3 linked regions of the Sediminicoccus rosea genome follow. The protein of the gene in region 2 interacts with the protein of the main gene of each other region in a pairwise test. Links are inferred from orthologs where the notes say so. Each region holds a gene or a part of one and is shown on either strand. Other genes may lie near its edges. The genes, in order: R9Z33_RS16660, R9Z33_RS01625 and groL.

The links.
Region 1: the proteins of R9Z33_RS01625 (region 2) and R9Z33_RS16660 interact in binary tests that used the Escherichia coli proteins (3 or more experiments, as listed by UniProt). The link is inferred for Sediminicoccus rosea from one-to-one orthologs.
Region 3: the proteins of R9Z33_RS01625 (region 2) and groL interact in binary tests that used the Escherichia coli proteins (3 or more experiments, as listed by UniProt). The link is inferred for Sediminicoccus rosea from one-to-one orthologs.

Annotation. Positions count from the first base shown.
Region 1 is NZ_CP137852.1:3,434,885-3,444,139, forward strand. The notes cover bases 2,057-4,909. They hold R9Z33_RS16660 (Nramp family divalent metal transporter), read right to left. Parts: upstream 4,226-4,909; coding sequence 2,888-4,225; downstream 2,057-2,887. Other genes in these bases: R9Z33_RS16650 (DUF411 domain-containing protein), read right to left, coding at 2,057-2,259; R9Z33_RS16655 (cupredoxin domain-containing protein), read right to left, coding at 2,371-2,829; mntR (manganese-binding transcriptional regulator MntR), read left to right, coding at 4,308-4,760; R9Z33_RS16670 (MerR family transcriptional regulator), read left to right, coding at 4,757-4,909. In the rest of the region: R9Z33_RS16640 (heavy metal translocating P-type ATPase), read right to left, coding at 1-448; R9Z33_RS16645 (YncE family protein), read left to right, coding at 648-1,667; more of R9Z33_RS16650, read right to left, coding at 1,795-2,056; more of R9Z33_RS16670, read left to right, coding at 4,910-5,197; R9Z33_RS16675 (hypothetical protein), read left to right, coding at 5,699-6,232; R9Z33_RS16680 (hypothetical protein), read left to right, coding at 6,692-9,255. UniProt on the Escherichia coli protein: H(+)-stimulated, divalent metal cation uptake system. Involved in manganese and iron uptake. Can also transport cadmium, cobalt, zinc and to a lesser extent nickel and copper. Involved in response to reactive oxygen.
Region 2 is NZ_CP137852.1:332,930-342,093, reverse strand. The notes cover bases 2,280-5,041. They hold R9Z33_RS01625 (nucleotide exchange factor GrpE), read right to left. Parts: upstream 4,056-5,041; coding sequence 3,504-4,055; downstream 2,280-3,503. Other genes in these bases: hrcA (heat-inducible transcriptional repressor HrcA), read right to left, coding at 4,087-5,041; R9Z33_RS01630 (Bug family tripartite tricarboxylate transporter substrate binding protein), read right to left, coding at 2,459-3,415; R9Z33_RS01635 (type III PLP-dependent enzyme), read left to right, coding at 2,280-2,427. Also shown: R9Z33_RS01645 (SDR family oxidoreductase), read left to right, coding at 1-712; R9Z33_RS01640 (hypothetical protein), read right to left, coding at 719-859; more of R9Z33_RS01635, read left to right, coding at 1,297-2,279; more of hrcA, read right to left, coding at 5,042-5,163; rph (ribonuclease PH), read left to right, coding at 5,305-6,021; R9Z33_RS01610 (non-canonical purine NTP pyrophosphatase), read left to right, coding at 6,018-6,617; R9Z33_RS01605 (enoyl-CoA hydratase-related protein), read right to left, coding at 6,723-7,475; R9Z33_RS01600 (molybdopterin molybdotransferase MoeA), read right to left, coding at 7,506-8,753; mobB (molybdopterin-guanine dinucleotide biosynthesis protein B), read right to left, coding at 8,757-9,164. UniProt on the Escherichia coli protein: Participates actively in the response to hyperosmotic and heat shock by preventing the aggregation of stress-denatured proteins, in association with DnaK and GrpE. It is the nucleotide exchange factor for DnaK and may function as a thermosensor.
Region 3 is NZ_CP137852.1:4,932,920-4,942,300, forward strand. What follows is about bases 3,321-6,299. They hold groL (chaperonin GroEL), read right to left. Parts: upstream 5,644-6,299; coding sequence 3,997-5,643; downstream 3,321-3,996. Other genes in these bases: R9Z33_RS23775 (VIT1/CCC1 transporter family protein), read right to left, coding at 3,321-3,353; R9Z33_RS23780 (cold-shock protein), read right to left, coding at 3,468-3,671; groES (co-chaperone GroES), read right to left, coding at 5,688-5,978; R9Z33_RS23795 (usg protein), read left to right, coding at 6,271-6,299. In the rest of the region: R9Z33_RS23765 (prephenate/arogenate dehydrogenase family protein), read left to right, coding at 1-12; R9Z33_RS23770 (putative bifunctional diguanylate cyclase/phosphodiesterase), read right to left, coding at 371-2,545; more of R9Z33_RS23775, read right to left, coding at 2,619-3,320; more of R9Z33_RS23795, read left to right, coding at 6,300-6,543; R9Z33_RS23800 (heme biosynthesis HemY N-terminal domain-containing protein), read right to left, coding at 6,725-7,975; R9Z33_RS23805 (hypothetical protein), read right to left, coding at 7,975-9,129; R9Z33_RS23810 (uroporphyrinogen-III synthase), read right to left, coding at 9,126-9,381.

The sequences.
Region 1 (9,255 bases), 3.1 Mb from region 2 along the record:
GCAGCCAGACGAGCTTCGCCTTGCCCGTCGCCCACCAGGGCTTCGTGGCGTCGGCGGGGTCGTCATGGTCAGCGTGGCTGTGGCCATGGCCGGCGGGCTCCGGGGCCGCGGCCTTGGCCGCGGCGGGCGCGTGGTCGTGACCCTGGTCGTGCTTGTGGCCGTGACTGTGATCGTGGTCATGGCCACACGCGGCCAGCGCCGCGCCCACGGGCGGGGCCGCCACCGTACCACCGAGCCGCTTTGCCACGTAGCCGAGTGCCGTGACCTGCTCCTCGACCGCCTCCGGCCTGCCGGCAGGGTCGAGATCCAGCGTCAGCCGCTCGGCCATCAGGTTGACCTCGACGGCGGAGACGCCGGGCAGCCGCTCCACGGCCTTGGTCACCTTGGCGACGCAGGAGGCGCAATCCATGCCCTCCACCCGCCAGGTCAGTTTCGTCGCTGCGCCCATGATATACGTCCAATGGTCCCGACAGACGTTATGGGACTTCCAGCGACTAGAGGTTCAAGGGGTGATTTGCTTCCTGATGCGATTTCCCCGGGAACCGGACAGCGTGTGCCCCGCGGGATCCTGGCCGCGCGCTTTTCTGCTTGCGCCCCGGCGGTGATGTTCGGAAACACTGCCTCCCCCCAGCGCCAGGACATCGGCCGTGCGACAGTTCGATCCCCAGGAAACCCGTCTCGGCCGCCGACTTCTGGTGGGTGCCGCCTTGGCAGCGCCGCTGATTGCCGGGACGAGCACGGCGAAGAGCCAGCCGCTGGCGCGGGCCATCGCGCCGAGGCCCTCCGGCTCTCTGTTCGTGCTGAACTCACTGGATGCGAATGTGCAGGTGCTGGACCCGGCGAGCAGCGGAGACCAGCGTCGCGTCCCGGTCCTGCGGGAACCGCACCACCTGGTCCTGACGCCTGCGCGCGACCTCATCCTGGTCGGCGATTCGGGTGCCAACGAGATGTTCCTCCTCGACCCGCGCACCGGCGAGGTGCGGCGGCGGGAGCCGATCAGCAACCCCTACAACCTCGGCTTTACGCCGGATGGGCGTCGGCTGGTCGTCACCAGCCTGCGGCGCAACCAGGTGGACATCTACGGCTGGGACGGTGCCGAGCTGCGCTTCGAAGGCCGGCTTCAGGCCGGCCGGAAGCCAAGCCATGTCACCTTCTCCCCGGATTCCCGGTACGCCTTCGTCACGCTCCAGGGCGATGACGCCGCGATCGCGATCGATCTCGACACCAGGACCGAAGCGTGGCGTGCCGATGTGGGCCGGGAACCCGCCGGCATCCTCTGGCATCGCGGACGCATCCTGGTCGGCGTGATGGGCGGGGACTTCGTCGCGGTCATCGATCCGGTGACCCGTCAGGCAGACCGGCGCATCACCGTCGGCCGCGGCGCCCACGCTGTGTTCGAAGCGCCGCAGAATGGGTTGGTGTACGTGACATCGCGTGTCGACAGCCGCATTACCGCGCTCGACCCGGAGACGCTTGAGGTCAAGCGCGTTCACGAAATCGGCGGCGGGCCGGACTGCCTGACCTTTGACGCGGATGGCTTGATCTGGGCAACGCTGCGGTGGTCCGGGCGCATCGCAACGCTTGACCCGCGCAGCGGCGCCGTCAGGACGATACGCGTCGGACGCTCCCCGCACGGCATCCTGTTCGCGCCGACCGCGCTCGCCTGAGGACTGCTGCCAGACCCCCTGAACCTGCAGGGGGCGAGCGGTACTGCTTACCATCCGTCACCAAGGACGGGCCAATGCCCGCCGGATGCGCGTTCGGCGGGGAGCGCGGTTTGTCTCCTCGCCTGCCTCAGGCCGGGTTCGGCCCGTTGAAGCGCATGAAGGGCCTGTGCGGGCCGCTGCCGAACGCGATCACGTCGTAGCTGTCCACAGGCGCGCCGGGCACTTCCATGCCAGGGGAGCCGACCGGCATCTCCGGTACAGCCAGACCACGAACGCCTTCGGGGCGCTCGACCAGCAGGCGGCGGATGGCGGCGGCGGGCACATGGCCTTCGAGCACGAAGCCCTCGATCTCGCCCGCGTGGCACGACAGCAGATCGGCGGGCGTCCCGAGACGGCGCCGTACCGGGGCGACTGAGGGCACCACCTGGTCCGACACGGTGAAGCCCTCGGCGCGCAGATGCGCGACCCAGCCCGTGCAGCATCCGCAATTCGGGTCGCGCCAGACGCTGATGCGCATGACGCGCTGGGCAAGGACGGGGATCGGCAGCGCCGTGAGCAGGGCGGTGGTGAGCAGCGAGCGCCGTGATGTCATGGGTGTTCTCCGTTCTGCTGAACCTGCACCTTGCCTCAAGGGGAAGGTCAATCGGCTTATCAGAGATGATCCCATGTCGCGGGTTCGCAACCTGAAGGTGGCTGCGAGCCGCTACTCGATGAGGATTTCGCCGACCATGCCGTGCTCGGCATGGGTGCGACGATCGGCAGCGACGATGCCGCAGCGGAGGTCCGTGATGCGCCCTGTCGCGACCGGGACGAACCACCATTCGGCAGCATGGCCGGGATAGACCTCGATCTCGCGGATCGAGCCCTTGAACTCGGCGAGCGTCACCTCCCGCCCATCGGGTTGCCGCTGGGTGACCTGGACCTTCCGCGTAAAGATCCGCGCCGCGAACTCGTCTGAGGTGAAGTAGTGAGGATCGCTGCTCACGTTCCGCAGTACGAGCCGGTACAGCTTCCCGGTCTCGAAGCGCAGCCGGTTGGGCTCGAATGCATGGCGGCCGTCGGGGCGTCCGAGTTCCACGACGACGGTGATGGGGTCCTGACGCGAGAGATCTCCCGCTGCGGATGCCCGTCGCGCCGGCTCCATCAGCGGGAAGGCGAGCATTACCGCAAGAACGCTTCTTCGCCGCACCATGGGTCATCTCCGTTGCAACGCGTTGACGTCAGTCTCCGAAAGCAGCGTCGAACAACAGCTTCATGTTCAGCCCGACGATCACCGCCGCCGTCGCCCAGCCAAGCGCGAGCTGCCAAGCCGGTGCCGTGAAGACACCCATGCGGTTTCGGTCCTGCGCGAACAGCATCAGCGGGATCACCGCGAAGGGCAGCTGGATCGACAGGATCACCTGGCTGAGGATCAGCAGCTGCGCGGTGCCGGACGCCCCATACATCCAGGTGACGATCACCGCGGGGATGATGGCGATCAGCCGGGTTACCAACCTCCGCAGCACAGGCGGCAGGCGGAACCGCAGGAAGCCCTCCATCACCACCTGCCCTGCCAGGGTGGCTGTGACGGTGGCGTTCAGCCCGCACAGCAGCAGCGCCACGCCGAAGGCGGTGGCCGCGATGCCGGCGCCCAACAGCGGCGTCAGCAGCTGATAGGCCTCACCAATCTCCGCCACCTCGGTATTGCCGCTGGCGTGGAACGTGGCGGCCGCGGTGATCAGGATCGCCGAGTTGATCAATAGCGCCAGGGTCAGCGCCAGCGTGCTGTCGATGGTGGCGAACTTGATCGCCTCCCGCTTGCCGGCCTCGTCGAGGTTCCATGACCGCGACTGCACGACGGCGGTATGCAGGTACAGATTGTGCGGCATCACCGTGGCGCCGAGGATGCCCATGGCGATGTAGAGCTGCGTCTGGTTCGTCACGATCGAGACGGCGGGAATGTAGCCGTTCAGCACCGCCGCCCAGTCCGGGTCGGAGAGCACGATCTGGATGCCGAAGCAGCCGACGATCAGCACGATGAAGCCGAAGATCAGCGCCTCCAGCCAGCGCACGCCCTTGTTCTGAAGCCACAGGATCAGGAAGGCGTCGAAAGCGGTCAGGAACACGCCGTAGAGCAGCGGGATCCCGAACAGCAGTTCGAGCGCGATGGCAGTTCCTATGAGTTCGGCCAGGTCGGTGGCGCAGATCGCGATCTCGGCGAAGAGCCACAGCGGATAGGCGACCACCTTCGGGAACCGCTCACGGCAGAGCTGCGCCAGATCACGGCCGGTCGAGACGCCGATGCGAACGCACAGCGCCTGCAGCAGGATCGCCATCAGCGAGGAGGTCAGTGCGACCGCCAGCAGCGTGTAGCCAAAGGCCGAGCCGCCGGCGAGCGAGGTCGCCCAGTTGCCCGGGTCCATGTAGCCGACGGCAACCAGATAGCCCGGACCCATGAAGGCAAAGAGCTTGCGGAGGAAACCGCCTGCGTTGGGCACCGTAACCGAGCGGTGGACCTCCGGCAGGCTCGGCAGGCCGGCCGGTGCGGGTGGCGCGGCAACCTCGGATGGCGGGTTCACGCTCGTCCTCCAAAACTTAGTGTCTGCTAAATCATAGTGATCGGGCTATGGCTGATGTCAAGCGGAGGCGCTAATGTCAGGCATGCCTCGCGCCTCGCCACGTTCCCTCCCGCCCCCGGAAGATCACGCAGCGCGCTTCACGCAGCAGCGCGAAGCCGACCGCTCGGCCATTGCCGAAGACTACGTTGAGCTGATCGCCGACCTCCTTCAGGAGGAAGGCGAGGCGCGTGCCGTGGATATTGCCCGACGCATGGGTGTTGCCCAGGCGACGGTCGCCGCGACGGTAGCGCGGCTACAGCGCGACGGCCTGGTGGAGACCAAACCCTACCGCGGGCTTTTCCTGACGCCCGCCGGCCAGGCGGTGGCATCCGCGGCCCGGGCGCGACACGAATTGGTCGTCCGCTTCCTGCTGGCGGTGGGACTCGACCCGGAGACGGCGGAAGCCGATGCCGAGGGGCTTGAGCACCATGCCAGCGAGAAGGCCCTGGCCGCCTTCGCACGCTTTCTTGCCAAGCATGAGGCCGACCGGAAGTGAGCGCGACATTCTCGATCGGAGACCTCGCGCGCGCCACCGGCGTCAAGCCAACCACGATCCGGTGGTATGAGCAGGAGGGGTGGCTCCCGCCGCCAAGCCGAACCGAGGGTGGACACCGAGCCTACGGCGCTGCGCATCTGCGCCGCCTTGGGTTCATTCGCCACGCCCGAGAACTGGGGTTCGAGAGCGAGGCCATCCGCGCACTGCTCGACCTCGCGGACAGGCCAGACGCCGACTGCGGTCAGGCGCATGCGCTTGCGACCGCGCAGATTGGCGAGATCGACGCGCGGCTACGGCGGCTCTCGGCGCTGCGCGCGGAGCTTCAGCGCATGGCGACGAGCTGCGAAGGCGGAGTCGTAGGCGAGTGTCGCATCATCGAGACGTTGGCCGACTTCGGGCACGGGCACTGCGAGGATCCAACACACGGGACGCGGTGACTCAGTGGGCGAGACGCGTCTCACGAACGCCAGCGAAGGTTGGATTCCGGTTCCCACCGCTGCTCCAGTCGGTTTTCCAACCTCACATTTTCCCTTCCCTGGTAGCGCCGTGAACCGCAGGTCTCCTGGGGTTTTGCCGCGTTGGCTTGACGGTTGGAGAACGCAACAACTTCGGAAATCTCTCTCCGGAGGCCCGAAAATCTCCGAAACTCGGGACTTGGGCGATTTAGTCTACAAGCCTTAAGTTACTGAAATATAGATAATTCTTTGTCGAGATACGCGGGACGGTTGCGCATTGCGACCGGCAACCGGTCGAATTCTGGGACCGCAAAACAGCGCACTCCACCCAAGGTATTGCGCCGATGCTTCGCGTTGGGGACCTCGCCGTGAGGCGCAGAAATCGGGCCGCCGTAGCGAACTTCAATTGAGGCGAATCCGTACTCGCAGACTAAGTGTGACGACCGTCGTCAGCGCGCCGCCTTCCCTCGGAACACAACCTACATGAACGAAGAAGATCGCGTCTTCGCCCGCTTCAAAGGCAACAAGCCGGAGGCTTCAGGCCGGCGCGAACAACTGACGATACCAGGTCGCGCCGGGACTTCGGGCAGCAGGGTCGTGGAGGTTGTGCACGTTCGGTCCAACGCAACGATGAAGGACCGGCCACGCCACGTCGACACGCGTGTTCGCGCTGCGCCCTGGGACGGCAGCTTCCTCGCAAAGCAGACCGCCGCGGGTGCTGTGCCGGTCCAGCCGATGGCTGCTGAATCGGCAAAGCCGGTCCGACACATCGTTGCCAAGGAGGAGTTGCCATCGGTGGAGACCGGAGGGGCGCCATTGCCGAGCGTAGGGGAGCCAGTCGTTGCAACGCTCCAGGGACGCGGGAGGCCTCACCAAGAGACGCCCTATACGCCGACGAGGCGCATTGCTGACCCGTTCGACGCAGGCGACGACGGTGCCAACTGCCTGCGCTGCGGCTACTCGATCGAAACAAAGCGGCAGAAACGCGGGCTAATGACCTGCTCCGAATGCGGATAAGTCAGGCCGCCTTCCCGACATTGTCCAAAGTTGGCCAAGAGTCGAAAGCCTTCTACGTTATTCTGCCATCGTAGAAGCTGCCGTAAGGCTGACGGCAACCGCTCAATACTGGGGACATCGGCGCAAGCGGTAAACGGGCCGGCCAGGGTCGAAGCTGAACCGCAACGTCGAAGGCCATGGCGTCAAGTCGCCGGGGACGTTCGGATCATGGTCGTGCTCTCGCGGAATGCCGAGCCGACATTAGCGCCGATCTCCCTCGATGTGGGCGCTCGTCGAATGGTCGCCCCAACTAAGGGCACAAAAAGCTGATCTAGTCATCGGTCAGCTGCAGATTAAGGCTTCCGCTTCGACACAGGTCTGCGCGCGAGCACTAACCACCTATCCGCATGTTCCGCATGCGTCCCCGGGGCGGTATGGTTCGTCTAGATGCCCTCGATTCGCGTAAACCGGCACCTTCCCGTGCCCTTTCACGAGATGCCCTCCGACGGGTTCGAGGCAATGACGGTCTCTCTCTTGGACAAGGAGCCGGGGGTCGTCAGCGCTACCCTTTATCGCACAGCTCGCCAGCTTCAATACGGCATCGATGTCCTCGCACGTCGCCAGGACGGCACTATCGAGGTCGCCTCGTGCAAGTGTTACGCGGCCGTGGACAAGGGCGAGCTGAAGGAGTGGTCGGACGACTTCCTGAAGCACTGGGACGGGCACTGGAAGGACCAGAAGGTTCGCCGCTTCACTCTCGTCGTGGCGGCGAACGTCCACTCGGCACAACGTGACGCGGAAGTCCAGCAGGAACGAGAGCGGTTCCTGCAAATCGGGGTGGAGTACGAGGTGTGGGCCCCTCATCAGATTCAAGAGAAGCTCAGACCACATTCCGGTATCGTCGCCCAGCACCTCGGCATGGAGCACCTGGAGCGGGTCTGCGGCGTCGTCTCCGCACCGTTTAACATGCTCTCGGCGGCTAGCGCGGTCCCGAACGGCCCGTCGGCGGCGGCCCTCGACGACCTGCGGAGGTTGATCTCGCAGTCGGTGGGGCACCGGCTCGATCATCTGCTGGCTCGCTTCCGGACCGGGGAGGTTTCGGCGACGGCCGCTGCACTCCAGGAAATCCGCGGTGGGACGGAGTGGGATGCGCTAGAGGCGGGGACGAAGGCTCGCGTGCTTCGGCTCCAGGCGTCCATTTTTCTCCACGCTGGTCATGACGCGGCCGCCTCGACGCTTGCCGATGAGGCGGACGCCCTCGAGCCACAGACGGAGCCCCGTCTCCGGGCGGTGCTTACCTATCGCCGCGCCGGTGCGTCCGCCGCCCTTGAGGTGCTCGGCGATCCCACGTCCCAGGACGGCGCGCACCTCCGCGCCGCGCTCCTACTCGACCAGGGGAAAGTAGCGGCAGCGGGGGCGGTCCTGGCCGACCATCAGGCGGTCGAGGCGGACCACGCGGAAACGCTGCGGTTACGGGCGCTCGTATCGCTCATGGAGGGTAGCCGAGAGACAGCGCTGCGCTTCGCGGACGCCGCCCACGCGGCAGCGCCGGGGTCGCCCGCGACGATGCGGGTTGCCGCCATCGCCCACTACGCCGTGGCGCTCTCCCCTGCCTTCGGTCCGGAGCACACAATCCAGCCCAACCCCGTTCCCCTCGATCTCGTGCGCGAGGACGCGACTTCACGGGGCCACATCCTTCGCGCCCTCGAGATCCTCGATGCGATGGGCCGCAAGGAGCTAGACGCCTCGGAGCGCCGGGAAACCGAGGTGTTCGCCCTCGCCTGCCTATGCAACTTGCGGGACCGGTCCGCCGACGCTGCCGCACATCTCAAAAGGATGCTCTCCGCAGATCCGGCGTGGGTGGCCGCGGCTCATTGGGGACTGGCGCGGGGCCTGCCCCTGGACCGGGGCGCCCTTCGGGATGCGATCCAGGATCGGATCGTGCGCGGGGATGCCGACGCCGATGGGGTCATTCTCCTCGCGTTGCTAGAGGCGTCCGACGGCAGGGTCGGGGAGGCGATCGCCATCCTGGAGGCCTCGACCGCCTTCCCCACGCCCGAGGCGCTCGCCATTCGGGATGGCTGGCTGTGGAAGTTGCGTCGCACGCAACCCGGAGCGGATGAGGGGGCCGACGAGCCTGACGCGATCTATCTCGAGAGGACGGTGGAGGCGGCGAGCAGCTCGGGCGACTGGTCTGCAGCCGAGGCGCTGTTGGGGCGGCTCGCGGCGCAAACGGGGCGTCCGGACCCGCTTATGCTGCCCCTGGCGCAAGCGCTCGCCGCCTCGGCGCGTTGGACTGCGATCCTCCGCCATAGGGATGCCCTGCTGGCGCTGGGGACGTCGGAGCCGGTCCGGGTCATCGTCTATGCAGCTGTGCACGGGGGCGAGCCCAGGACCGCGCTCGACATCCTCCGCCTTCACCGGGAAGTCTTCCCGGGAGGGCGGCTCCCGTCCGACCTTGCTCGCCTTGAGGTAGATGCCCTCGCGGGGGTGGGCAATCAGGCGGGAGCGATTCGCAACGCGGTGCTGCTGGCGAGCGCCGAGTCCTCGACGGTGGAGGACCAACTCATGGCGGTGGCGGCGCACGTGCGGGCGGGAGATGTCCGAGCCGCCGTGCCCTTTGCCGAGGCGGCCAGGCGTTCCGGCAGGCTCGCACCATTGCATGCCATCCAACTGGCCCAGGCGATCGCACCCGCAGACCAAGCTGTAGCGACTTCCCTGCTCCAGCATGCCCTCACGGGCCCCATCGAGCCCGAACTCGCGCCGGGGGCGATCTCGCTCGCATTCCGCCTCGGGCTCGAGCGCCAGGCCGCGCCCCTGCTGGCCGGGGTGATGCCGCTGGGCGACCAGCCAGGATCGGGCGTGTGGACCGTCGATATGGAGAGCCTTGAAGACTTCCTGCGGCATCAGCACGAGGTAGCCGAACGCCTCTCCCGCATGCACAGGTCGGGCGACGTTCCCGTCCACCTCGCCGCCGACCGAGGCGGAAGCAACCTAGCGCGGCTCTACCTGCTCGAGGACGAGGGACAAGAAGGGCGGGGCGG
Region 2 (9,164 bases):
CGCCTTTGCCCTCGCGCGCGAGGGCGTCTCGCTCGTCATCTCCGCGCGGGGCGGCGAGGCGCTGGAAGCCACGGCCGCCGCCATCCGCGCCGAGACCGGCATCTCCGTCACCACCGTGCAGGGCGATGTGACGACCGAGGCCGGGCGCACCGCCCTCTTCGCCGCCTGCCCCGAGCCCGACATCCTCATCACCAATGCCGGCGGGCCGCCGCAGGGCGAGTTCTCGCAATTCGAGTTGGAGGATTGGCGCCGCGCCGTGGAGGCCAACATGCTGACGCCGATCGCGCTGATCCGCGCCGCGCTGCCGGCCATGCAGGCGCGGCGTTTCGGCCGGATCCTGAACATCACCAGCTATTCGGTGAAGATGCCGATCGGCCGGCTGGAGCTCTCCAACGGTGCCCGCGCCGGGCTGACCGGGGCGCTGGCCTCGCTGGCGCGACGGGTGGCCGCGCACAACGTGACCATCAATCACCTGCTGCCGGGCCCCTTCGACACGGACCGCGTGCGCGGCAATTGGGAGGTGGTTGCCAAAGGCGGCGGCGCCGATGTGGCGGAGCTGGAGCGCCGGGCGGTGGCAGGCATCCCGGCTGGCCGCCTGGGCACGGCCGAGGAGTTCGGCGCCTTCGCGGCCTTCCTGTGCTCGGTCCATGCGGGCTTCACGACGGGCCAGAGCATCCTGCTCGACGGCGGCTCCTACCCGGGGACTTTGTAAAAGCCCTCAGACGCCGGGCGCGCGCTCCGCGCGCTTGGCTTCGCCGCGCGACAGGTGTGCTGGCCGTGAGGTCAGTTGGGCGGCGCCGGCCGCGTTGCGGCCGGATTCGTCGAGGCCAGCTCTCGATCCGAGTTGGGTGACGCTCACCGAATCGGCCGCCCGCCCCGATGCGCCGGGTGCAATGCTGACACGCGCCGGAAACACTCCTGCCTCCCTGGGGGAGATTCCGGCATTTTCCCGTGGCCCCCCGGGGGGCTTTCGGCGGGGTTTCCGGCGCCCCCGGGGGGAGACACGAAAAAACTTCGCCCATCCGGGATTTCCCGCTTGCATGCTGGTGCCGCTGGCCCTACATCGCGCCTCACAAGACGCAGTACGCACGTGCCTCTGGCCCCAGGCCCACGGAGCTGAGCCCCTGAATAAGGCTTGCCACCGCGGCGCAAGGTTTACGCAACGACGTCAAGCGTTCTGGCAACCCCGTGGTTCACGCCACGGTTTTTTTCTGGTCGCTGGTTCGTTCGACCGTTTCGTCAATCTGGGGCCACCCCTGATGGGGTCGGTTCCACATGTTTGTGGAGTATCGTGCGATGACCCCCAAGGTCGCTCGCTACCTGGCGGATCACCAGCCGGCCACGCCCTGCCTCGTGCTGGATGTGGACCGCGTTGCGCATAATTTCGCCCGCCTCCGGCAGGCGATGCCGCTGGCGCGCATCTACTACGCCGTGAAGGCCAACCCTGCCGCGCCGATCCTCGACCGGCTGGTGGGCCTCGGCTCCTACTTCGACGCCGCCTCCTTCCAGGAGGTCGAGATGTGCCTCGCCTCGGGCGCCGCGCCGGACTCCATCTCCTACGGCAACACCATCAAGCGCGAGCGCGACATCGCCGCCGCCTATGCGGCAGGCGTGCGCATGTTCGCCTTCGACAGCGAGATGGAGCTGGAGAAGCTCGCGCGCTCCGCGCCGGGCAGCCGCGTCTATTGCCGCATCCTGGTCGGCAATGACGGCGCCGAGTGGCCGCTCAGCCGCAAGTTCGGCTGCGAGGTCGAGATGGCGCGCGCGCTGATGATCCGCGCGGGGCAGCTCGGGCTCGATGCCTTCGGCCTCTCCTTCCATGTCGGCAGCCAGCAGACCAAGACCGCCGCCTATGAGGCCGCGATCGCCAAGGTCGCCATGCTCTTCACCGACCTCGCCGATGCTGGCGTGAAGGTGCGCATGGTCAATCTCGGCGGTGGCTACCCCGTGCGCTACAAGGCGGAAGTGCCCGAGATCGACGATTTCGGCTCCGCGATCATGGGCGCCATGGCCGAGCATTTCGGCAATGCGATCCCCGAGATCGTGATCGAGCCCGGCCGCTTCCTGGTGGCCGATGCGGGCGTGGTCTCGAGCGAGGTCGTGCTGGTCAGCCGCAAGGCCGAGAATGACCCGGTGCGCTGGGTCTATCTCGATATCGGCCGGTTCGGTGGCCTGGCGGAGACCGAGGGCGAGTCGATCAAGTACGCCTTCCGCACGCCGCATGACGGCGGCAGCGACGGCCCCGTGACCATCGCGGGCCCGACCTGTGACAGCACGGACACGCTCTACGAGAAGAGCAACTACCGGCTGCCGATGGCGCTGACGGCCGGTGACCGCGTGGAGCTTCTGGCCACCGGCGCCTACGTCACCACCTATGCCAGCCAGAAGTTCAACGGCTTCGAGCCGCTGGCCGAGCACTACATCTGATCGAGACGGGGAGCGCGCGAGCGCTCCCCCATCATCCAGCCGCCCGCGCCACCGGCGCCCAGCGTGCCGTTTCCTCCACCACGAAGGCCTGCATCTGCGCCCCGCTCATGTTGCCGAGCGAGGCGAGCCCCAGCGCGTCCATGCGCTCGCGCACCACGGCCTCCTGCATCGCGGCCTGACAGATTTCGTTGATGCGCGTGGCGATGGCCGGCGGGATGCCGGCGGGGCCGGCCAGCAGGAACCAGTTGTTCGCCACGACGGATGGGAAGCCCGATTCCCGCACCGTGGGCACATTCGGGAAGATCCCGATGCGCTCGGCGCTGGTGAAGGCCAGCGCCCGCAGCGCGCCCTGCCGCACCGAGCCCGCATGCGCGCCGATCGTATCCCAGAGCGAGGTCACGTCGCCCGAGAGCACCGCCGCCTGCGCCTCGGGCGCGCCGCGGAAGGGCACATGCAGCAGCCTGACCCCCACCGCCTGCTCGAAGAGCATGCCGGCGAGATGCCCGATGGAGCCGGCGCCGGAATTGCCGAAGCTGATGCCCTCGGGCCGCGCGCGGGCGGCGGCCGCATAGTCCTGGATCGTCTGGTAGGGGCTTTGCGCACGCACCGCGCAGACGATAGGCGCGCCGCCAAACATGGTGATGAAGGTGAAGCTCTCCGGCCGATAGGTGATATTGCCCATCAGCGTGGGTGCGACCGTCAGCGGCCCGGTGTTGGTGATGAGCAGGGTGTGGCCATCGGGCGCGGCCTGCGCCGCCTGCGCCGTGCCGACCGAGCCGCCGGCGCCCGGCCGCGCCTCCACCACGAAGGGCTGGCCGAAGGCGCGCTCCAGCCGCTCGCTCATCAGGCGCATCACCACATCGGTGGTGCCGCCGGGGGAATAGGGATTGATCACGCGCACCGGGCGGCTGGGCCAGGCCGGTTGCGCCGCGAGGGTGACAGGCGCGGCGAGCGCGCTGCCCAGGATGAGGCGGCGGGACAGGGGCATGGGCTCACTCCTGCTGAAAGGCGCGGCAGAAACCGGAGAATCCGGCGCCGCACCCCTCGGCGGAGCGAAAATCATGCCAGAGGCAGGATCAGCCCTTGCCGGCCACCACCACCATGGCGGGCTTCAGCAGGCGGCCATTCAGCGTCCAGGCGCTGGTCCATGCCTGGAGCACCGTGCCGGGCTCCACGCCTTCCGGCGCGGGGGCCTCGCTCATCGCCTGGTGCAGCTCGGGGTCGAAGGGCTGGCCCTCGGCCGGCTTGCGGTGCACGCCGTGGGTTTCGAGGCGCTGCAGCAGGAAGCGCTCCACCCCCTCGAAGCCGCCGCGCATCTTGCCGATGATCTCGGCCTCGCCTTCCTCCGCCTTGGGCAGAAGATCGAGCCCGCGGCGCAGGTTTTCCGCCACTTCCGTCATGTCGGTGGCGAATTTCTGCACGGCGTAGTTGCGCGCCTTCTCCACCTCGTCCTTGCCGCGGTTGCGGACGTTCTGGACCTCGGCCTCGGCGCGCAGCCAACGGTCCTTCATCTCGGCCAGCTCGGCCTCGAGGGCGGCGATGCGCTCCTCCGGCGTGGGGGCGGGCGGGGGCGCGTCAGGGGTCTCCGGCGTGGCTTCGGCCGGGGAAGGGTTGGGTTGTTCGCTCATGCCTCAGAGGTAGGCGCGTGGCGGCGCCGGATCAACCCAGCAGCCGGCCGATGACGCGGGCCGTGTAGTCCACCACCGGGATCACACGGCCGTAATTGATGCGGGACGGCCCGATCACGCCGATCGCGCCCACGATCTTCTCCTGCGCGTTGCGGAAGGGCGCGACCACCACGGAAAGCCCCGCGGTGGAGAAGATGCCGCTTTCGGCGCCGATGAAGATCTGCACGCCCTCGCCCCGCTGGGCCAGTTCCAGCAGCTTGAGCGTGGTCTCCTGCGCCTCCAGCCGCTCGAACAGCGCCTGGATCTCCTGCACGCGGGCCAGGTTCTCCATGTTCTCCAGCAGCCGCGCCTGGCCACGCAGGATGAGCGAGCCGCTGCCACCGCCCGCCCAGGTCGCCATGCCCGCCTCCACCACCTGGGTGGTCAGCGCGTCCAGCGCGGTGCGGTTGGCGGCGATCTCGGCCATCACATTGGCGCGCGTCTCGTCCAGCGTGCGGTCGGAGAGGCGGGCGTTGAGATAATTGCCCGCCTGCACCAGCGCCGAAGGCGGCAGGCCGGGCGGCACCTCGATCACGCGGTTCTCCACGCGGCCATCGCCCTGCACCAGCACCACCAGCGCGCGGCCGGGGCCGAGCGGCACGAATTCGATATGGCGCAGCGGCGCCTCACCCTTCGGCGCCACGACCAGGCCCGCGGCGCCGGCCAGGCCCGAGAGCATCTGCCCGGCTTCCGCCAACGTGTCCTGCAGGGAGCGCCCATGCGCGGCGCAGCGGGCGGCGATCTCGGCGCGCTCCTCCTCGGCCAGGTCGCCGAATTCCAGCAGGCCATCCACGAAGAGGCGCAGCCCCTGCTGCGTCGGCAGGCGGCCGGCGCTGGTGTGCGGCGCGTAGAGCAGCCCCGCTTCCTCAAGATCGGCCATCACGTTGCGGATGGAGGCGGGCGAGAGGTTCAGCGGCAGGCGGCGGGAGAGGGTGCGGCTGCCCACGGGCTCGCCCGTCGCGACATAGACTTCCACCAGCTCGCGCAGCACGGCGGTCGAGCGGGGGTCCAACGCGCTGGTGGCGATACTCGGCACCGCGAAGAGGGGTGTCTTGATGGGGGTGTGCATCGCTGGCGATAGCTTGGTTATCCGGGGGGCATTGGTCAACCTTTCCCGGGCGGCCCCCCAAGGGTGCCCCAAAGGGTGGCCCCTGGTCAGCGGGCCGCGCTTTGCCTATTGCGGCCCCAGAAACCTGAGGATTGCCCGAACATGCGCCCATCCGGCCGCGCCCCCGACGCCCTGCGCCCCATCTCCATCGAGACCGGCATCGCCAAGCATGCGGAGGGCTCCTGCCTGATCCGCATGGGCAACACCGAGGTGCTCTGCGCCGCGAGCCTGGAGGCGCGCGTGCCGCCCTTCATGCGGAACCAGGGCCTGGGCTGGGTGACGGCCGAATACGGCATGCTGCCCCGCGCCACCCATACCCGCGGCGACCGCGAGGCGGCCCGCGGCAAGCAATCCGGCCGCACGCAGGAGATCCAGCGCCTGATCGGCCGTTCGCTCCGCGCCGTGACCGACCGCAAGGCGATGGGTGAGATGACCGTCACGCTGGATTGCGACGTGATCAACGCCGATGCCGGCACGCGCTGCGCGGCCATCACCGGCGCCTGGGTCGCGCTGCACCTGGCCTTCCAGCATGCCAAGCGCAACAACATCCTCAGCGCCATCCCGCTGACCGATCATGTCGCCGCCATCTCCTGCGGCATCGCGGGCGGCGAGGCGATCCTCGACCTCGACTATGCCGAGGACAGCACGGCCGATGCGGATGCGAATTTCGTGCTCGCCGGCAATGGCAACCTGATCGAGGTGCAGGCCACGGCCGAGGGAGCGCCCTTCAGCGAGGCGCAGTTCCTCGCGATGCTGGACATGGCGCGGGACGGCGTGGCGCAGCTGGTCGCCGCCCAGAAGGTCGCCGTCGGCCTGTGAGGAAGCTGGCGCCGGGCCGGCTGGTCCTTGCCAGCCACAATGCGGGCAAGCTGCGCGAGTTTTCCGCGCTGCTGGCCCCGCATGGCCTGGAGCTGGCCTCGGCTGGCGCGCTCGGCCTGCCGGAGCCGGCGGAGACGGGCACGACCTTCATCGAGAATGCCAGGATCAAGGCGCTGGCCGCCACGCACGCCACCGGCCTGCCGGCCCTGGCCGATGACAGCGGCGTGGCCGTGGCCGCGCTTGGGGGTTCGCCTGGCGTCTATACGGCGGATTGGGCCATGCAGCCGGACGGCACGCGCGACTATGCCGCTGCCATGGCGCGCATCGCCGCGGAGGATCGCAGCGCGCGGCGCCGCTGCGCCTTCGTCGCCGTGCTGGTGCTGGCCTGGCCCGATGGCCACAGCGAGGCGTTCGAGGGGATCTGCGCCGGGCATTGGGTGGCGCCGCCGCGCGGCGGGAATGGCTTTGGCTATGACCCGATGTTCGTGCCCGATGGCGCTGCGCTGACCTTCGGCGAGATGACGCCGGAGGAAAAGGCGCGGCATAGCCACCGGGCGCGGGCCTTCGCCGCGCTGGCGGCAGGGTGTTTGGGCTGACCGGCAGGAAACTTGAGTTTCCTGCACCTTCATCACACAGAAGATCCAAGAAACTGAGTTTGTCGGCGCGAGAGCGCGAGAGGGCAGCGCCCTCTCGCAAAGGCCTCAGCTCGCCTTCTTGAGGAATCCCGCAAACGCCGCCTGCGCCTCCGGGCTGCGCAGCCGCTCGCCGAAGCTGACACGCTCGGCCGCCATCGCGGCCTTCACCGCCTCCATGTGCGGCGCGCGGATCAGGCGCTTGGATTCCTGCACCGAGCCGGGCGGGAGCGCGGCCAGCGTGGCGGCCATCTGCGCCGCCGTCGCCTCCACCTCGTCATCCGCGACGGCCCGCGTGGCGAGGCCCGCAGCCGCCGCATCCGCGCCGCTGAAGCCCGCACTCGCCAACAGCCACCAATTGGCGATGGCGGGGCCGACGCGCGCGGGCATGAGCAGGGAGGACCCGGCCTCGGGGCAGAGGGCGAGGCGCGTGAAGGGCATCATGAGCCGTGCCGTCTCGCTGGCCACCACCACGTCGCAATGCAGCAGCATGGTGGTGCCGATGCCCACCGCATTGCCGCGCACGGCAGCGACGACGGGCTTCCGGAAGGCGAGGATCGCCTCGAGGAAATCGAAGGCGGCACCGGGGTCCTTCGGGTCACGCTCACCGGCCTTGGCGAAGTCGCCGATGTCGTTGCCCGCGGTGAAATCCGCGCCGCCGGCCAACAGCACCACATGCACCGCTTCATCGGCGGCCGCGGCGTGCAGCCCGGCCGCCATGCCGCGATACATGTCGCGCGTCAGCGCGTTCTTCTTCTCCGGCCGGTTGAGGCGGATGGTCATGACGGCGCCGTGGCGCTCGGTCAGCACATGGTCGGTCATCGCGTTTCCCCTTTGCGGAGGGGAATTAGATCAGAAGATCGCGGCGAAGGGGAGGATGCGGATGGGGGCTCCGGGCGCCAGTTCCGTGACGCTTTCGGGCAGTTCCGCGAAGCCGTCCGACTGCGTGAGCGAGGTGAGCAGCCCCGCGCCCTCGCGCGGGAATTTTTGGGCGACGAGACCTGCCTCGGTTTCCGCGAGCGTCACGCGCACATATTCGCGGCGGCCCAGCTTCTTGCGATAGGCGAAGCCGCTGACGGCCGGCACGCGCAATAGCGTCTCGGGCGCCGCACCAGCGAGGCGCAGCGCCAGCGGCCGCACCAGATGCAGGAAGGTGACGACGGCCGCGACAGGATTGCCCGGCAGACCCACCATGGGCACGCCCTGCACCACGCCCATCGCCGCCGGCCGCCCCGGCTTCACCGCGAGGCGCCAGAAGACGAGCTTGCCCGCACCCTCGATCGCGGCACGGACGTGATCCTCCTCACCGGTCGAGACGCCGCCGGAAGTGACCAGCAGGTCCTGCGTGGCGGCGGCGGCATGCAGCGCGCGCGCCGTCTCGGCCGCGTCGTCGGGCAGGATGCCAAGGTCTGTCACCTGCACCGGCAGGCGCGCCAGCATGGCCATCAGCGTGAAGCGGTTGCTGTCGAAGGTCTGCGCCGGGCCGAGCGCGGCACCGGGCGAGGCCAGCTCATCGCCGGTGGAGAAGACGCCCACGCGCAGCAGCGGCCGCACCGGCAGCGTCGCGAAACCGAGCGCCGCGGCAAGGCCGAGCTCGGGCGCGCGCAGGCGGCGGCCCTCGGGCAGGGCCTCGCTGCCCTGGGACACATCCTCGCCGGCGGGGCGGGCATTGGCGCCGGGCTTGAGGCCGGGCGGCAGCAGCAGCGCATCACCCTCCAGCCGCGCATCCTCCTGCATCATCACCGTGTCCGCGCCCTCGGGCATGGGCGCGCCGGTGAAGATGCGGGCGGCGGTGCCGGGGGCGACCATGCCGCCGGAATGCCCGGCGGCGATGCGGCCGGCCAGCGTCAGGCGCGTCTCGCCATCGGGCGAGAGATCGGCATGGCGGAAGGCATAGCCATCCACCGCCGAGTTGAAGAAGGGCGGCAGCGGCGTTTGCGCCCGCAACGGGCCAGAGAGCACGCGACCCAGCGCCGCGCGCAGCGGAACCTCCTCGGCGCCCGGCAGCGGCGTCACGCGCTCCAGGATCAGCGCCTGCGCCTGCTCCACCGTGAGCAGCGGTCCCCCGAAGGCGAAGCAGTCATCGGAGAGCTGCGCCATGGCTCAGCGATAGTCCACCGCGAGGCGCAGCGCGGCATCGGCGATGGCGGGGATGTCGTCCAGCGACACCCAGGCGGGGGCGCCCGGGGGTGGGGCTACATCGCTCGCCACCAGGCCGATGCGCGGATCTTCCGGGTGCAGCCAGGGCTTGCCGTTGGCGGCGCGGTGCACCTCGATCTTCGGATGCGCCTCGCGCTTGAAGCCCTCGATGATGACGAGGTCCACCGGGGAGAGATGCGTGAGCAGTTCCGCGAGGGCCGGTTCCGGCGCGTCGCGATGTTCGGTCATCAGCGCCCAGCGCTTCGCAGAGGCGACCAGCACCTGTGAGGCGCCGGCCGCGCGATGCTCGAAGGAATCCTTGCCCGGCTGGTCCACGTCGAAAGCGTGGTGCGCGTGCTTGAGGGTGGAGAC
Region 3 (9,381 bases), 4.6 Mb from region 2 along the record:
AAGCAGGCTTAGTTCACGCCCTCAAGCGCCGGGCGCCGCCTCCGGCGGCTTGGCTTCGCCGCGCCATGGGCGCGCTGGACCATGAGCCCGGTTGGGCGGCGCCGGCCGCGTTGCGGCCGGATGGTTTTGCTGAGCGGCCCCAAGCGCCGGGCGCCGCCTCCGGCGGCTTGGCTTCGCCGCGCCATGGGCGCGCTGGACCATGAGCCCGGTTGGGCGGCGCCGGCCGCGTTGCGGCCGGATGGTTTTGTTGAGCGGCCCCAAGCGCCGGGCGCCGCCTCCGGCGGCTTGGCTTCGCCGCGCCATGGGCGCGCTGGACCATGAGCGCCGGCCGCGTTGCGGCCGGATTCTCCGAGCATGCTGCCTGTCTTGATCACGCCCGCGCCAACAGCTTCGGTGCCGGCGGCACCAGTTCCTCCGGCCGCATCGGCCGTCCCACCAGCCAGCCCTGGATGATGTGGCAGCCCGCGCGGCGCAGCGCGAAAGCCTGGCCCTCCGTCTCCACCCCCTCGCCGATCACCTCGATCCCCATGCCACGCGCCAGCGCCATGGTGGCGCGCAGCACGGCGTAGGATTTCGGATCATCCGGCAATCCCGCCGTGATGGAACGGTCGAGTTTCAGCCGCTGCACCGGCAGGCGCACCACATGCGGCAGGCCGGAATGACCGCCGCCGAAATCATCGAGCGAGAGCGGCACCCCCACCTCCCGCAGCGCGGCCAGGGTCCGCGCCACGCCGGGCAGGTCGCGAATGGCCAGGTCCTCCGGGATCTCGATTTCCAGCCGCGCGGCCTCCACCCCGGCCGCGGCCAGCGCCTCCGCCACCTCGGTGGCGAAGGCCGGGTCATGCAGCGTCGCGATGGAGATATTGATGCCAAGATGCGCCGGCGCCTCCGGCCGCGCGCCCCAGCCGGCCAGCAAGGCCACCGCGCGGTTGAGGACGAAGCGGTCGAGCTGCAGCATCAGCCCCGATTCCGCCGCCGCGACGAGAAGCTCCGCCGGCGGCACGCTGCGGCCGAGCCGCGCACTGTCCCACCGGATCAGCGCCTCGGCGCCGATCAGCCGTCCGCTCTCGAGGTCGAGCTGCGGCTGCACATGCAGCTCGAGCTCGCCGCCCACCAGCGCCTCGCCGAATGCCTCCCGCAGCTCCGCCCGCTGCTCGGCCCGCGCACGCAGCGCGGGCTCGAACAGCGCCACCGCATCGCCGGAGGCCGCCCGCGCCTCGAACAGCGCGAGGTCGGCGGCGCGCAGGAGCTGGTCCGCCTCCTGCCCGTGTTCCGGCGCGCAGGCGACGCCCAGGCTGCCGGACAGCGGCAATTCCGTGCCGCCGATCTCGATCGGCCGGCGCAGCGCCTGACGCAGGCGTTCGGCCAGCGGGGCCGCGCTTTCCGCCCCGGCGCCGAAGGCCAGGACGGCGAATTCATCCCCGCCCAGCCGGCTCACCAGGTCGCCGGGGCGCACCGCCTCGCGCAGCCGCCGCCCGGCCTCCACCAGCAGCGCATCGCCCATCGCCTGCCCGTGGCGGTCATTGGCCGCCTTGAACTGGTCGAGGTCCACCAGCACCAGCACGCCGCGCTGCTCGGCGGCCAGCATCTCCTGCAGGGCCGCGCGGAAGGTGCCGCGGTTGATCAGCCCGGTGAGCGGGTCGCGCTCGACCAGATGCTCGATCCGCTCCTGCGCGGCCTTGAGCGGCGTCACATCCACCACGGAGAGGATGCAGCCCCGCAGCCCCTGGGCCGAAAGCCAGGGCGAGGCGGTGATCCGCAGGCGCCGCTCCGTCTGGCAGGGCAGGGCGAGCTGCGCCTCGCTCTCCACCTCCGTGCTGAAGCCGAAGGGACCCTCCGGATCGGCGGGCGAGGTGAGCACGAGGCCGGATTCCGCCAGCGCCGGCGGGGCCTGGGCGCCGAACAGCGCCGTCAGGCGGCGATTGGCGAAGATCGTCCGCCCCTCGTCATCCAATTGCCAGATGCCGACGGGCGCCATCTCCAGCAGCGCGCGCAGGCGGCCCTCGGATTCCGCCAGGGCCAGCTCGCCGCGCTTCACGGCGGAGATGTCCACCGCGAAGACCGCGACCTCGCCGCCCGGCAGGCGCGTCTGCCGCATGCGCTCCCAATGGCCCTCGGCGGTGAGGATCTCGAAGGGCTCGCCATCGGCGCGGGCGTGCTTCCCCATCCGGCGGGCCATCTCGGCGGCGCGCTCATGGGGCGGCAGATGGGCGAGCAGCGCCTGCATCACGGCGCCCAGATGCGGCCGTGGGCCGAGCGGCGCGACGCGGCGCGTCCATCCCTGCTCGGGCCGCCCATTGTGCCAGACCAGGCGTTGATCGGGCGCGTAGATGGCGACGCGATAGGGCGTGGCGGCCATCACCTGCCGCCAGAGCGAGCCCTCACGGCGCAGGCGGCAGGCCCACCAGCCGAGCAGCCCGAGCGGCAGGACCAGCAGGAGAGCCCAGGGCGGCGCCGGCAGCCAGGCAAGGCCGAGCATCAGCGCCGCGGCCAGGGCGGTGCCCAGGCACAGAAGCGGGAGGTTCAGGCGCGGCGGATGGGGCATGGCACTCTCTTCCAAGGGAAGATAGCGCCGGGGCCGGTTAAGCCTTCCTTGCGGCTCCGCCGGAAAAACCGATTCAGATCAGCGCGATGAGCGCCAGCGCGGCCAGGGCGCCGCCGCCTGTCAGCAGCGCGGCGCGCAGTGCGCCACCCGCGGCCACCTGCCCTTCCGCGCGGGCCAGCAGCCAGCCCGCCGCCGCCACGCCGCCGAGCGTGAGCAGCAGCGAGGGCCAGGCGCCCGGCGCGGCCAGCAGCATCAGCGGCAGCAGGGGCAGGAGTCCGCCCAGCGCCTGGCCGACCGCCAGCGCCGCCGCCTCCTGCGCCGCACGCGCCGGCTGCGGCTCGATGAGGTCGAGTTCGAAGCGCATCATGAAGTCCACCCAGCGGCGCTTGTCGGCGGCGATCGCTTCCACCGCGCGGGCCAGCGTGTCGCCGCGCAGCCCGTAGCGATGCAGCACGGCCGCCACCTCCCAGCGCTCGCGCTCGGGATAGGTCTCGGTCTCCTCCTCCTCGCGGCGGCGCTCGGCCGCGTAGCGTTCGGTGGCGCCGAGCACGGCGAAGTAGCGCGCGAGCGCCGCGACCACGGCGCCAGCCCCCAGCGCGGCCACGCCGCCCGCAAGCAGCGCAGGGCCGGTGACGCCCAGCGCCATGAGCCCGATGACCACCGCGAGCGGCAACACCGGCCCCTGCGCGAGGCCTGTGAGGAAGGGCACCTCGGCACGGCTCAGCAGGGCATGCTGCTCCCCCTCCGGGGGCCCTGGCGGTGCGGGCGGCAATCCGTCGCGATAGGGGTGGGGGGCAGGCTGATCCATGGGGCGATCCTACCTCATCCGGGCATCGCGGCGAAACCTCCGCATGGCGCAACAAAAAAGGGCGCCCGGTGAGGGGCGCCCTTTCGGCTCGACAGTCCCGTGGGACCGTCGAATTCAGCTGGCCTTGAGGTTGACCGCGGACGTCTTGCCGCGCTCTTCCGCCAGTTCGTAGGAAATCTGCTGGCCATCCTTGAGGCCCTGCAGGCCGGCGGCCTGAACCGCCGTGATGTGCACGAACACATCGGAGCCACCACCGGCCGGCGAGATGAAGCCGTAACCCTTGGTCGCGTTGAACCACTTCACGGTGCCAGAAGCCATCCGCTTATTCTCCAAAAGCATGCGCGCGGGAATCTCCGGCGCATTATCACCCACTCCAGCCGGACTTCGCAGGACATGCGCTTCACGCCCACACCTTTCCCGGCAGGGGCACGCGATGTCCGGCGGGTACACATCCAGCGGGTCTGAAGAGAGCTTCTGGGGTCGGCACGGCAAGACGAAGGTGGGAGCACAAGCGCAGATCGGCCGGGGGAAGTCAAACAAAACCGGCAGGCCTTCTGCCATGCACCGGACGCGTGGCGCGCAAAAAGAAAGGGCGGCCCTTGCGGACCGCCCCTCCCGTTACGCGAACCGAGGTGACCTGGACTTAGAAGTCCATGTCGCCCATGCCGCCCATGCCGCCACCGGGGCCACCGGCGGGCGCCGCGGCCTTCGCCGGACGCTCGGCCACCATGGCTTCCGTGGTGATCAGCAGCGAGGCGACCGAGGCCGCATCCTGCAGCGCCGTGCGCACGACCTTGGTCGGGTCGATGATGCCGGCGGCCACCAGGTCCTTGTACTCGTCGAGCTGCGCGTCGTAGCCGAAGGTCCACTCGCCCGAGCGGAGCACTTCACCCGCGATCACCGCGCCGTCCTTGCCGGCGTTGGTGGCGATCTGCTTGACCGGCGCCTGGATCGCCTTGCGGACGATCTCGATGCCGACCTGCTCGTCGCTGTTCAGGCCCTTGAGGCTGCCCAGGTTGGTCGAGGCGCGCAGCAGCGCGGTGCCACCACCCGGAACGATGCCTTCCTGAACGGCGGCGCGCGTCGCGTGCAGCGCGTCGTCCACGCGGTCCTTGCGCTCCTTCACTTCCACTTCGGTGCTGCCACCGACGCGGATGACGGCCACGCCACCGGCGAGCTTCGCCAGGCGCTCCTGCAGCTTCTCGCGGTCGTAGTCCGAGGTGGTCTCCTCGATCTGCGCCTTGATCTGCTCGCAGCGGCCGTTGATCTCGTCCTTCGAGCCGGCACCATCCACGATCGTGGTGTTCTCCTTCTCGATGCGGATGGTCTTGGCCTTGCCCAGCATCGCCAGCGTGACGGTCTCGAGCTTGATGCCGAGGTCCTCGCTGATCAGCTGGCCGCCGGTCAGGATCGCGATGTCCTCGAGCATCGCCTTGCGGCGATCACCGAAGCCCGGCGCCTTCACGGCGGCGATCTTCAGGCCGCCACGCAGCTTGTTGACCACCAGCGTGGCCAGGGCCTCGCCTTCCACGTCCTCGGCGATGATGACGAGCGGACGGCCGCTCTGCACCACGGCCTCGAGCAGCGGCAGCATCGGCTGGAGCTGGGAGAGCTTCTTCTCGAAGATCAGGATGTAGGGCTGATCCATCTCCGCGATCATCTTCTCCGCATTCGTGATGAAGTACGGGGAGACATAGCCGCGGTCGAACTGCATGCCCTCGACGACGTCGAGCTCGGTCTGGATGCTCTTGGCTTCCTCGACCGTGATCACGCCCTCATTGCCGACGCGCTCCATGGCGGAGGCGATCATCTCGCCGATTTCCTTCTCGCCATTGGCGGAAAGCGTACCGACCTGGGCGACCTCGGCGGAGGTGGTGATCTTCTTGGTCTTGGCCTCGAGCTCCGAGACGACCTGGGCCACGGCCTTGTCGATGCCGCGCTTGAGGTCCATCGGGTTCATGCCGGCGGCGACAGCCTTGGCGCCCTCGCGGACGATGGCCTGGGCCAGCACCGTCGCGGTCGTCGTGCCGTCACCGGCGGTGTCGTTGGTCTTCGAGGCCACTTCGCGCACCATCTGGGCGCCCATGTTCTCGAACTTGTCGGCGAGCTCGATTTCCTTCGCGACGGTCACGCCGTCCTTCGTGATGCGGGGCGCACCGAAGGACTTGTCGATCACCACGTTGCGGCCCTTGGGGCCCAGCGTCACCTTCACGGCATCGGCCAGGATGTCCACGCCACGAATCATCTTCTCGCGCGCGGAAGCGCCGAACTTCACGTCTTTGGCAGCCATTTGATCACCTCATATGGGGTTGAAAGCGATGGTCGTTCGGGCCTTTAGGCCTCGACGATGCCCATCACGTCGGATTCCTTCATGATCAGCAGCTCTTCGCCGTTGACCTTCACCTCGGTGCCGGACCACTTGCCGAACAGGATGCGGTCACCCGCCTTCACGTCGAGCGGGCGGACCTTGCCCTCTTCATTCACGGTGCCGGCGCCGACGGCCAGGACTTCACCTTCCTGCGGCTTCTCCTTGGCGGTGTCGGGGATGATGATGCCGCCCGCGGTCTTTTCCTCGGCCGTGATACGGCGAACGAGAACGCGGTCGTGCAAGGGGCGGAACTTCATGTCGGTTCTTTCCTCCTGATGAGTCAGGCTATGGGAACCTCCCCGCGTGCGGCGCCTGTTGGCACTCACTGGCGAGGAGTGCCAGCGACTTAGGCTTGGCCTCAGGCAGAGTCAAGACAGATGGCAGCACTCTCTGAGTGCGAGTGCTAATCCGCTGAATCAACAGAAGATTTTTCTGGCGAAGCCGCTTCCGATCATGTCAGCCTCATGACGTGACCAGCCCGTCGGACGGGCCGGCAGGAGGATCAGCCGGTCCCGCGGGTTGGAAAACGACCCCGAAGGAGGCTGCTTGATGCTGGATGTACTCTCCCCGATGGTCCGCCAGAAGGACTGGAGGCTCACCACCGCGGAAATCCTCTACCACATGCCCGACCACCCGGGCGTCCTGCAGACCTTCATCTGGCAAAAGCACGACCTGGCCCCGAGTTTCCCCGAACTCACCCGCTTCCTCGACTTCTGGAAGCGCGAGATCGAGGGGCCGCTGCATTCCGTTCGAGTCGCGAGCGCGGCGCTGATCCGCCCGGCGGACCTGAAATACGCGAACGGGGTGTTTTTGTTGCATTAATGCCCTCAAGCGCCGGGCGAAGTTTTTGACGCCCTCAGACGCCGGGCGCGGCCTCCGGCCGCTTGGCTTCGCCGCGCGACGGGTGCGCTTGGCCGCACGGGCAGTTGGGCGGCGCCGGCCGCGGTGCGGCCGGATTCGTCAGGGTTCGGCCTGACCTGATGTGTTCGGCGAGCTTGGGGGCTTAGCGGGCGGCCCCGCTCCAGGTGATCGCACCCGCCGTCCCGCAGGCCCCACAAAGCGGCTTCCACGCCGAATGCTCCGCCCCGCAATGCCCGCAGCGCCAGACCGGCTCGACCGGCGCGGCCGCCGCCTCGCGCAGCCAGCCCGCCTCGCGCTCGCGCGCCGCATCCGGCCCGTGCTCGGCGCGCTCCACCTCGCCCAGCAGGGCGTAGCAGCGCCGGTCGGCCTGGCCGGTCTCGCGCCAGAGGTTCAGCTCATGCCGCGCCCGGCCAGTCAGCCCGGCCTCGAAGGCGATGCGCGCACGCAACAGCCGGCTCTCCGGATGGGCCGGGGTGTGGCGGGTCAATTCCTCCACCAGCCGCACCCGGCGGATGCGGTCCGTGTCCAGGCCCAGCAGCAATTCCGCGATGCCGGGATGCGGCGCGGCGTTCCAGCCCTGCTGCAGCACGCCGCGCGCCCGGCGCGGGTGCCCGGTGTCCAGCAGCCGGCTGGCATGGGCGATCACGCCCGGCGCGAAGCCCGGCTCGGCCAGGAAGGCCTGGCGCTCCAGTTCGGCCGCGCGGAGTGGGTCCTTCTCCTGCAGGGCGGCCGCCAGGCTGAGCGCCGCGCGGGGCCCGTCGGCGCCCGAGAATGCCAGCGCCTCGCCCCAATCCTGCCGGCGCCGCGCCACCTCCGAACGCTCGGCGCGCAGCCATTCGGCGCTGGGCTCGGCCGATTGCGCCTCGGCCGCAATCTCGCGCGCGGCGTCCCAATCGCCCCGCGCCTCGGCTTGCCGCAGCAGGCCGCGCAGCCCCAGGAAGCGTGCCTCGGGCTGTGCCGCCAGGGCCTCGAAGGCCTCGGTGGCGGCGGCCTCGTCCCCCTCGGCGCGGGCGGCCTCGGCGGCCAGCAGCAGGAGCTGCGGGCTGTCCCCCATCAGGCGGCGGGCGCGCGTCACCTCGATGCGCGCGGCCTCCGCCCGGCCGGCGGCCAGCGCCACCAGGGCGCGGGTCAGCGCCAATTCGCCCTCGGCCCGGTGCTGCCGCTCCAGGCGCAGCCGGCGCCGCGCTGGCCAGGCCAGCAGCCAGGACCACAGGCGCAGCAGCGCGTGCAGCAGCAGGAAGCCCAGCGCCGCGGCCAGGATGCCAGCGGCCAGCGGCAGCCCGATCCAGAGGTCGCCATGGCGGATCTCGACGCTGCCGCCGAGATCCATCAGCGCCATCACGCCGGCGAAGCCCGCCAGCAGGACCAGCAGCAGCTTGAGGACCAGCCGCATCAGCCGCCGGCCAGGGCGCGCAGGGCGAAGCGCGCCTGGGCGAGGGCCTGGGCCTCCTCCAGCCAGGCGCGCATGCCCTGGCGCAGCGGCTCGGGCAGGCGGCCGAGATGCCCGAGCGCACCCTCCACATCGCCCGCCTCCAGCGCGCGCCGGGCGCGTTCCACATTGGCCTCGGTCGCGTCGCCCCAGACCACCTCCTCGCCCCGGCGGATGGTGAGCAGGCTGTTCAGCCGCGGCAGCGTCCCCTCCTGCGCGGCGGCGCGCGCCTGGCGCAGCGCCTCCTCGAAACCGAGGCGCAGCGCCGGTTCGGTCGGTGGCGGGCTGGTGGCGAAGCGCGCGAGGGCGGGCGGCGCGGGCTGGCCGAGCCGGGCCAGCGCCGGCGCCAGGGGCTGCCCGGCATCGAGCAGCGCGCGCAGGGCATCAATGGCCGCCAGCCGCTCGGTCCGTGCCTCGGCGGCGGAGAGACGCTGCAGGGCCTGCTCGACGGGGGCAAGGCGTTGCGCCGCCAGCGCCTCGATCGCGGCCACGCGCTGGGCGACCAGCGCCTCCAGCGCGGCCAGCCGCTGCAACAGCCCGGTCTCCAGATTGGTCACGCGCTGGCCGAGGCTCGCCTCGCCCGCCAGGCGCGCCTGGTCGAGATGCGCCACGCGCGCGGTGAGCGCCTGCTCCGCCGCCTCCCGCCGCGCCGTAGCATCGGCCATGCGGCCCGTGACGGCCGCATCCAGCGCCGCCGCGCGCTGGTCGAGCCGCGCGGTACCCGCCGCCTCCACCGCTGCCGCCGCCTCGGTGATGCGCTGGCCGAGCGCCGTCTGCAGCGCGGCGATGCGCTCCTGCAGGGCGGCCTCGCCCGCCGTGCGATTGGCCATGACCTGCCGCTCCAGCGCGGCGAGCGCCACCGGGTCGCCCGCCGGACGGTCGCTGAGCAGGCGGATGGTCGCCTCGGCGGCGGCCAGGCGGGTCAGTGCGGCTTCCAGGGCGACCGGCTCCACCACGGGCCGCGCGGCGAGTTGCTGAATGGCAGCCTCAGCCATCGCCACGCGGGCATCCGTGCGCGCGGGGGGCGTGCGGCCGCCGAGCAACCAGAGGATGGCCAGCACCAGCAGCAGCCCCGCCCCCAGCAGTGCCACCCAGGCGGGATCGAGCTTGCGGGTCATGGGAGCAACTCCAAGAGATGGTCCTGGTCGGGCCGCCGCGCCACGCGGATGCGTCGCCAGCGCACCGTCTCCAGCGCCGCCGCCACGCGCGGGCTGATGGCCAGCGCCTCGATGCCCTGGAGCGCCGCGCCAAGCCCGGTGCCCGCGAGCAGCGCCACGCTACACGCGGCGCTGCGCGGGGAGAAGAACATGGCGTGTGACACCTGACCGGCCGCGATGGCATCGCGCGCCGCCTCCGGCAGCGAAGGCGCC